4 regions of the Streptomyces sp. GbtcB7 genome follow, and region 1 is predicted to be linked to each of the others. Evidence: riboswitches for the same ligand, from Rfam matches in the RefSeq annotation. Region 1 holds a riboswitch; each other region holds the start of a gene.
The links. A riboswitch is a leader RNA that binds a small molecule or an ion and turns the genes downstream of it on or off. The one in region 1 is predicted to bind S-adenosylmethionine.
Positions count from the first base shown of each region.

Region 2: another riboswitch for S-adenosylmethionine. It lies ahead of KVT44_RS41300 (aminotransferase class V-fold PLP-dependent enzyme); the one in region 1 lies ahead of thrC (threonine synthase).
Region 3: another riboswitch for S-adenosylmethionine. It lies ahead of KVT44_RS36645 (cell envelope biogenesis protein OmpA); the one in region 1 lies ahead of thrC (threonine synthase).
Region 4: another riboswitch for S-adenosylmethionine. It lies ahead of KVT44_RS21120 (hypothetical protein); the one in region 1 lies ahead of thrC (threonine synthase).

Region 1 covers NZ_JAGXJM010000008.1:101,695-103,889, reverse strand. The annotation lists gene thrC (threonine synthase) at 88-1,416, opposite strand; SAM riboswitch class I at 1,434-1,581, opposite strand; gene KVT44_RS15460 (glucosyl-3-phosphoglycerate synthase) at 1,761-2,195, shown strand, end outside.
Region 2 covers NZ_JAGXJM010000034.1:35,530-37,724, reverse strand. The annotation lists gene KVT44_RS41300 (aminotransferase class V-fold PLP-dependent enzyme) at 1-1,044, opposite strand, end outside; SAM riboswitch class IV at 1,238-1,354, opposite strand; gene trpD (anthranilate phosphoribosyltransferase) at 1,587-2,195, opposite strand, start outside.
Region 3 covers NZ_JAGXJM010000027.1:85,726-87,920, reverse strand. The annotation lists gene KVT44_RS36650 (amino acid ABC transporter permease) at 1-375, opposite strand, end outside; SAM riboswitch class IV at 842-987, shown strand; gene KVT44_RS36645 (cell envelope biogenesis protein OmpA) at 1,275-1,964, shown strand; gene KVT44_RS36640 (YceI family protein) at 2,013-2,195, opposite strand, start outside.
Region 4 covers NZ_JAGXJM010000012.1:153,083-155,277, reverse strand. The annotation lists gene KVT44_RS21130 (hypothetical protein) at 1-108, opposite strand, end outside; gene KVT44_RS21125 (DUF3293 domain-containing protein) at 111-611, opposite strand; SAM riboswitch class IV at 862-972, shown strand; gene KVT44_RS21120 (hypothetical protein) at 1,030-2,082, shown strand.

The DNA.
Region 1 (2,195 bases):
TGGGGAGCGCCCCGTCAGGGGCGCGGGGAACTGCGCGACCAGCCCCCACCAGCCCGCAGCCGAAAGACAGCCCTTCCAACGAAGCGCTTACGCAAGCCCAGCTTCCCGGAAGGAGTCCAGGCTCGGACGAATGGTCGCCGTCAGACCCGTGCCGGCCACCGCATCCAGGGTCTTGAGCCCGTCCCCGGTGTTCAGGACCACGGTCGTCAGACTCGGGTCGAGCAGCCCGTTCTCGATCAGCTTCTTGGTGACACCCACGGTCACCCCACCCGCCGTCTCCGCAAAGATCCCCTCCGTACGCGCGAGCAACTTGATCGCATCGACGACCTGCTCGTCGTTCACATCCTCCACGGCCCCACCCGTGCGCCGCGCGATGTCCAGCACGTACGGCCCGTCGGCCGGGTTGCCGATGGCGAGCGACTTGGCGATGGTGTTCGGCTTCTGGGGCCGTACGACGTCGTGGCCGGCCTTGTAGGCGACGGACACCGGCGAGCAGCCCTCGGCCTGGGCACCGAAGATCTTGTACGGCTTGTCCTCGACCAGTCCGAGCTTGATCAGCTCCTGAAGACCCTTGTCGATCTTCGTGAGCTGGGAGCCGGAGGCGATGGGGATCACCAGCTGGTCGGGGAGCTTCCACCCCAGCTGCTCGCAGATCTCGTACGCGAGGGTCTTGGAGCCCTCCGCGTAGTACGGCCGCAGGTTGACGTTGACGAAGCCCCAGCCCTCGCCGGCCGGGTCGCCGATCAGCTCGGAGCAGAAGCGGTTCACGTCGTCGTAGTTGCCCTCGATGCCGACGAGCTCGCCGCCGTAGATCGCGGCCATGACGACCTTGCCCTGCTCCAGGTCGTGCGGGATGAACACGCAGGAGCGGAAGCCGGCGCGGGCGGCGGCGGCGCCCACGGCGCCGGCGAGGTTGCCGGTGGAGGAGCAGGAAAGGGTCGTGAAGTCGAACGCGCGGGCGGCCTCGATGGCCTGGGCGACGACGCGGTCCTTGAAGGAGTGCGTCGGGTTGCCGGAGTCGTCCTTGACGAAGAGCTTGCCGGCCTCGACGCCCAGCTCGCGGGCGAGATTGTCGGCCTTGACCAGCTTGGTCCAGCCGGGGTTGATGTTCGGCTTGTCGGCGACGTCGGCCGGGACGGGGAGCAGCGGCGCGTAGCGCCAGATGTTCGCGGGGCCCGCTTCGATACGTGCCCGGAGCTCTTCGGTTTCGTAGGCCGAGAAGTCGTACGCGATCTCCAGCGGGCCGAAACACTCCTCGCAGGCGAAGACCGGGCCGAGCGGCACGCGGTGCCCGCACTCGCGGCAGGAAAGCGCGGCGGCGGGTCCGAGATCCACACCGACTACGGTGGTGGTGTCGCCCGCGACAGGGTTCGTGGTGCTTGCAACAGTCGAACTTGCAACAGTCTGCGCAGCCATGGAGGCGAGGCCCTTTCTCCTCATCTTCCTCACGACGCACTTCGCCGTGAGACGGATTTGGCACCTTCCCTAGCCGGGAGCCTCGCCACATCAATGTGACAGGAACCAGCTGGAGGGTTGCCGGGGCTTCATCGGGCCGTATCCCTCTGCCCCTCTGGATGAGCGGTATTCGGTTGTGTCGTGCGGGTGGTGCGGTGGTCCGCAAATGATCTACGACATGCGATGGTCATCCGCGTTGTTCAAGACTGTAACCGAAGGCCAGGACAGTTGAGATAGTCGTCCGAACCGCGAGATGGATCACACCGTGAGACACCGGGTGATCAGACAGTGAGGAGCCGCAGACTGTGCTGAAGGAAACTGAGCGCTGGCTGAGCAATCGCTCCTGGTCCGTGACCGATCGCCCGCTCCACAGACTCATGTCCGCCAAACGGGCCACGGGCTCCTCGGTGAGCGTCGTCCTGCCTGCGCTGAACGAGGAGGAGACGGTCGGCGAGATCGTCGCCATCATCCGCCACGACCTGATGCAGCAGGTGCCCCTCGTCGACGAGATCGTCGTCGTCGACTCGGGCTCGACCGACCGCACCTCGCAGGTGGCCGCCGCGGCGGGCGCGCGCGTGGTGCACCGGGACGAGATCCTGCCGCGCATCCCGACCGTGCCCGGCAAGGGCGAGGTGCTGTGGCGTTCCCTCCTCGTGACGAGCGGGGACATCGTCTGTTTCATCGACGCGGACCTGAAGGAGTTCTCCTCGGACTTCGTCTCCGGGATCGTGGGGCCGCTG
Region 2 (2,195 bases), on a different contig from region 1:
GAACGAGATGACGCCGACGCGCGGGGCGTCGTCGCCGAAGAGCGACAGGACGCGGACCTCGGGCAGCTCGGCCAGACCGGCGCGGACGGCCCCGATCAGCTGCTCCTCGCGGGCGACGAGCCTGTCGAAACCGGCCTCGGTCAGCGCCTTGCAGGCGGAGGCGATGGAGTAGGCGCCGATCACGTTCGGCGAACCGGCCTCATGCCGGGCCGCGCTCTCGTGCCACTCCACGTCCACGCCGCCGTCCACCCGCCGCGTGACCTTGCGGCTGGCGCCGCCGCCCGCGAGATACGGCTCGGCCTCGCGCAGCCAGTCGGCGCGGCCCGCGAGCACGCCGGAGCCGAACGGCGCGTACAGCTTGTGCCCGGAGAAGGCGACCCAGTCGACGTCGAGGTCCCGCACCGACACCGGGTGGTGTGGGGCGAGCTGGGCGGCGTCCAGGACGATCCGGGCACCGTGCGCGTGCGCGGCGGCGGCCAGCTCGCGCACCGGCCACAGCTCGCCGGTGACGTTCGAGGCGCCGGTGACGCAGACGAGGGCCGGGCCGTGGGGGTCGCGGGCGGCGAGGGCCCGCTCCAGGGCCGTGACGGCCTCCTGCGGGGTGCGAGGCGCGTTGAGGTAGGTGACCTGGGCGTCCTTCCACGGCAGCAGCGAGGCGTGGTGTTCCGTCTCGAAGACGAACACCTGGCAGCCGGCCGGAAGGGTGGCGGCGAGCAGGTTGAGGGAGTCGGTGGTGGAGCGGGTGAAGACGACCTGGTCGTCGCCCCGGCAGTCGAGGAACTCCGCGACGGTCCTGCGGGCGTTCTCGAAGAGGTCGGTGGACAGCTGGGAGAGGTACCCGGCGCCGCGGTGCACGCTGCCGTAGTACGGGGCGTACGCGGCGACGTCGTCCCACACCCGCTGGAGGGCGGGGGCGCTGGCGGCGTAGTCGAGCGCGGCGTAGGTGACCTCACCGCCGGTCACGATCGGGACGGTGACATCTCGGCCCAGAACGGGCAGAGGGGCACAAACGGTCTGGTCGGCGGCAGCGGTGGAGACAGACATGGCGAGCTCCTGTGAGAGGCAGGCGGAATCGCTGCGCGGGCCGGGTGCACGGGGGTACGGGTGTGCGGCTGCACGGCTCGGCGCAGGGAGGAAAGGCAAAAGGGGTGTGCGGAGGCGGGGCTCTACGCCCTATCGCATTCGCTTGCTCACAGAAGGCTCCCTCGAACGACCAGGACCCCTGGGATTCTCGAGGGGTCCGCGCTTGCCGTAGACCTCGCTGCCTACGGCCTGGTCCTCACCCGGGGCACCCCGCCACGGACGGAGGGTTGCCGGACAGCCGGCCGGGGCCTGATGGCTGTCGCTCATGACCTGATACGGCATCCTGCCACAAGATCTTCCACCCGCAACCCGGCGTCCGTATACCGGGACGCCGAGTGGGAGGCGGCGCCACGTTTCCTCGCCCCCGCCGCCCCTACCCGTCCCATTCCTACCTGGGGGCTCCGCCCCCAGACCCCCAGAAGATCGCGCAGTTCCCCGCGCCCCTTCAGGGGCGCGGGGGACTGCGCGGGCAACCCTCACCGGCCCGCAGACGAACTACCAAGCTACGACTGGCTCGCAGCCACCCAGCGTTCCAGCGTTCGCTTCGCCGCCCCCGAGTCGATCGCCTCCGCCGCCTTCGCCATCCCGGCGCGGAGCTGGTCCGCGAGCGGCGCGTCGGTCGGGGACAGGGCGACGAGGGCCGCCGCGGAGTTCAGCAGCACAGCGTCCCGTACCGGCCCCGTCTCGCCGTTGAGCAGGCGACGGGCGACGTCCGCGTTGTAGGACGCGTCGGCGCCGCGCAGGGCCTCCACGGGGACGAGTTCGAGGCCGACGTCACGCGGGTCGAAGCGCTCCTCGGTGACCTTGCCGTCGCGGACGATCCAGACCCGGGACGTCGCGGTGGTGGTCAGCTCGTCCAGGCCGTCGTCGCCGCGGAAGACGAGCGAGGAGTTGCCGCGCTCGGCGAACACGCCCGCCACGATCGGCGCCATGCGCAGGTCCGCGACTCCGACGGCCTGTGCCTTCACCCGCGCCGGGTTCGTCAGCGGACCCAGCACGTTGAACGTGGTCCGGATCCCCAACTGCCCTCGCGCCGCCGCGACATGACGCAGCGCCGGGTGGAACTTCACCGCGAAGCAGAAGGTGATCCCCGCCTCCTCCGCGACCTCGGC
Region 3 (2,195 bases), on a different contig from region 1:
GACGACGATGAGCGGCACGGAGCGGAACAGCCAGATGTAGACCCAGCTCACCGCACGCAGCACGGGGCTTTTGGAGAGTCGGGCCAGGGCGAGCAGGATGCCGCCGAGCAGGCCCAACACGGCGCTGTAGAGCGTCACTTCGAGGGTGATGAGCAGGCCGTCGAGGATCGTGGGACGCAGGAACCAGTACTGGAACCGGTCCCACTGGAAGAAGGGGTTGGTCGCCAGCCCGTGGACGATCTGGGCGACCACGACGAGCACGATCGCCGAGGCGATCCAGCGGCCGGGGTGGCGCAGGGGCAGCACGCGTTGTGCCGCGGCCGGGCGGGGCTCCGTCGTGCTCAACGGCACGGCGGAGCCCAGGGATTCACTCATGGAGGGCTCCAACGAATGCGGACACACCGCCGCCGGCCCGTACGACGGCGGTGCGCGCGGGGACAGACGGATGTCAGGGGGTACGGAGGGGGAGGCTCACCGACAGCGCACCAACAGGGTGGCGGGCGAGGGAGGTCGAGCCGTGCGGACGTTCAACGCCGCGGAAGGCGGAAGCGGTCAGCCCTGACAGAGACAGCGGGCGCCGCGGGAGCTACAACACAGTGCGGTGGCGAGGCAGCCGTGGCGCCGCGAAGCGGTCGTCCCGTCAGCTGCGTACATCGCGTTCACCGTCACCATTCCGCCCCGTTGGGCCTCGAACGCACCGGAATCGATCCGGTCCGATGCGGCGTAAGTTAGGCATGGCCCCAAACGAATGTCAACGCGCACCGGCCGGAATGACCACGTGGTGAGACCGCGCATATGCCTTCTTGACGGCTCCGCGGACCGCACCGAGACTGGCGGGGACGGTCACGATTGTCAGCGCCCGTCGTGCGGGTTCTCCCGTTCGACGCGGTTATCGGCCCCGGCCCGCTGACAGGCAACCCTTCCACCGCGACGGGGTGCCCCGGGTGACGACCGGGTCCCGCCGGTGCGGCGGGGCAAGCGTGGTCTCGCCTCTTCGCGAGCCCCGGACACGGGAGCGATGGGAATGGCCAGGAGGAGCACGAACGGTCTGACCAGGCGCCTGCACATCGATCTGCAGCGGGTCTCCAGCGCGTACTGGTCCAGGCGGTCCGTCCGTACTGGTCCACGCGGTCCGTCCAGCGCGTACTGGTCCCTGCGGTCCGTCCGGTCGGGCACGTCCCACGATCCGGACCGGCCCGTACGTCAGCGCAGTCACTCCGTTCCGCCACCGCCGCCCAACGGGTCGCGGGGGCTTCGACGTTCCCTGGAGAGTCATGCCCAAGACAGTGTCGCTCGCCGCCCCTCGCCCCCACCGCATCCGCAGCCGCATCGGCGTCGGCCTGGCCGGCGGTTTCTACCCGGCGCCGCACCGCTATCAGCTGTACCTCGCCGAGGGCTGTCCGCGCTCGCTGCGCATCTCGGTCACCCTGGAGCTGCTCGGTCTCCACGACTCGGTCGCCACCACGCTGCTGACGCTTCCCGCCGAGACACCCGACGCGTTCGCCGCGCTGCGCGGCGCGTACGAGGCCACCTGGCACCACTACGACGGTCCGCTCACCGCGCCCGCGCTGTGCGACCGTTGGAGCGGACGGATCGTGAGCAACCACACGCCGGACATCCTGCGTGACCTCGCCGGACTGCCGGTCTGCCAGAGCGACGCCCGCCTCCCACGGCTGAACCCACCGGCCCTCACCGCGGACATCGACGCCTTGCGCGAACTCCTCGACCGGGACGTCACCCCCGCCGCGCCGCCGCTTGCGCGCACGACGGCACTCCAGTCGCTGGACCGGCAACTCGCCTCGCACGTCTACGCCTTGGGCGACGAGCTGACGGCCGCGGACGTCGACCTCTGGGTGGGCCTGACCCGACTCGGCCCGACGGAGTCCCTCTCACCGTACGGTCGGCTCCGCGACTACGTACGTCGGCTCGACGCCCACCCGGCCTTCCACGGCAAGGTGCGCTGAGCGCGTACGCCGGGGCCGGTAGGGCCCGGGCCCCGGCGCCGTGTCGGCTCAGCCCTTGGCGCGGGTGAAGACGAGCGTGCCGGTGACGGTCGTCAGGCCGCGGATCATGCCCATCTGGTTCCAGCCCATGTCGAACTGGTCGCGGTCCACGGTGAACTCCGCGGTGAGCGTGACGGTGTCGGCGCTCGCCCCGGTCACCCGGCCGGTGACGGGCTGCGGCCGGCTGATGCC
Region 4 (2,195 bases), on a different contig from region 1:
AAACCCGTCGACCCTGACCCGCTCGGCCGGCGGGCCGTCAAGAGTTCTTCCGAGGGTTCTGCCGCAGCGGGGACAGTGGTCCGGGGTCCGCATGGGGTACATGCCCATCGTCACCGCTCCTGTCGTACGCCGGTGCCTGTGGTCTTGGTGAGCGCCGCCCATCCACTCACGGCTGCGGTGTCGCCGTCGCACGACGACACACGCCATGCGTCGGGAGTCCAGGTGAAGATCGCGTCCTGGCCGAAACGCCGCCCCAGTTCGCGTGCCGCGCTGTCGCTCATGCCCGTGACGGCGACACTCTCCTCGACGTGCGTGCCGCGCGCGTCGCCTCCTGCCGCGGGCCACCAGGTGAGCCGCTGCCGGTTGAGCTCATCGATCAACAAGCTCTGAGCGTGGGCGTTGTACTCGGCAGAGGCGGTATGACCACGAGGATTCCAGGCCGTGATCACGTGAAGGGCGGTGTTGCCGGCCGGTTCCGGGAAGGATCCCTCGGCCGTGCCCGGCGAACGCGGTTCGACCCGTACGGTCCGGTCGTGGAAGTGGATGTCCACGACCGCGTGACGGTAGAGCTCCCAGTTCTGGGGCGCACCGGATGCGTCGGTGGTGTGCACAAGGGCCTCCTGTGGAACGAAGGACCCCCTTACACGCCGTGCAGGGAGATCGATGCCTGCCCCCATGGGCATGGGAGCACGGTGTGGCCCGGAAGGTCACCCGCACGGTGTGCGCGATGGCCGACCGGTGGCTTCCCCCGGCCGAGTTCGGCCGGGTCGACCGAGTCGCAAGGTGTCACGCATCGGATCCTGGAGCAAGGGGTTTCGGATCACGTTGCGAAGGCCGGTCAGGAGTGTTAATTTCCCGCTCGGTCACGAGTTCCAGCGCCAAGTCCCGGCTTGCTGGACGGCATCCCGTCCGTCGCGGATGTCCCCGGGGGACGGCCGATCGCCGCGCGTGGTGCGTGGTGAACCGCAGATCACCGGGGTGCGGACAGTGCGCTACCGGGGTCCTTCGACTCCGGGAGGCTGCCCGACCATGCCCGTTCCCTCCGAGACCGAGCCCGACCGCGCGGGCCTGCCGGTCATCGAACTCGCCGCCGCACGGGTGCTGTTCCGAACGGCCGAGGCGAGCGGCCTCGGTTCGCCAGGGACTGATGACCTCTTCGGCGAATGGCTCGACCGCGGCTTCGACATCGCCTTCTACCGCTCCGCGGACCGGCCTCTGCAAGCGCGTGCCGTCGAACAACGGGACGACGTGCCCGAGTGGCTGAGCAACAGCCGTATCGGCAAGGCCCCCTTGGAGGCAGTCTGTCTCAACCCGCGCCGGGATGCTCCCTCCCCGGGTGAGGAGCCCACCCCGGTGTCCCCAGAAGTCGAAGGGACCTCGGAACCCGAGGAGACCACCGAGTCCGCCGAGGGGACGGACACGTGCACCTGCGCGCATGGCGGCATGCCTGGCCTCTGTTGGGGACACGAAGCCGACAAAAGGCAGTACGCGAAGGTGGAGAACCAGGACGAGGACGACGAGGATGACGAGAACGATGACTGCGTCCTGGTGGTTGTGGACGACTTCGCCGAAGGGATGGCGAACGATCCGATCTACGACCTGAGTGACACACTTCCCCCCGACTTCGACAGGCGCTCGCTGCGGGGGCTCACCACCCTGATCGATATCGCCCAGGCGAGACTGGACAGGGAGGAAAGGACCACTGACGGGCCGTGGCAGCTCTGGTGGTCCTCCTGCGGCAGCGACGTCGCAGGGCCCCTGAACGCAACCGACGACACCGATTCCTCCAGTGCCGATTCGGACGAGGGAGTGGACGACGGCAGCTGCTATGTGTCCCTCCAGAACGACGACGACCACACCGTCGAGGTCATCAGGGCGCGCGGGGCGGAACAGCACGTGATGTACTCCGCGCCCGCCTGGGAGCCCGGCAGCGAGCCTCAGGTCCGTGATACTTCGGATGCGCTGCGGAGCCTCCTGGACCGGGTGACGGAACAGGTGCGCGAGGCCGGCTACACGGTGGCGGGCGACTGGACCGTCAACTGGTCACGCTGCTACGTGCTTCTGGCCAACCGGGACTACTGATGGCCATGGCCGCGCTGCCCTCCGCCGTCTGGTCCCGTTGGCGACGAATTCGGCAGTGCTGAGCGTCAAGGTCTCCCTGAGGCCGAAGACGTACGGACGGCCCCGGAGGTCCG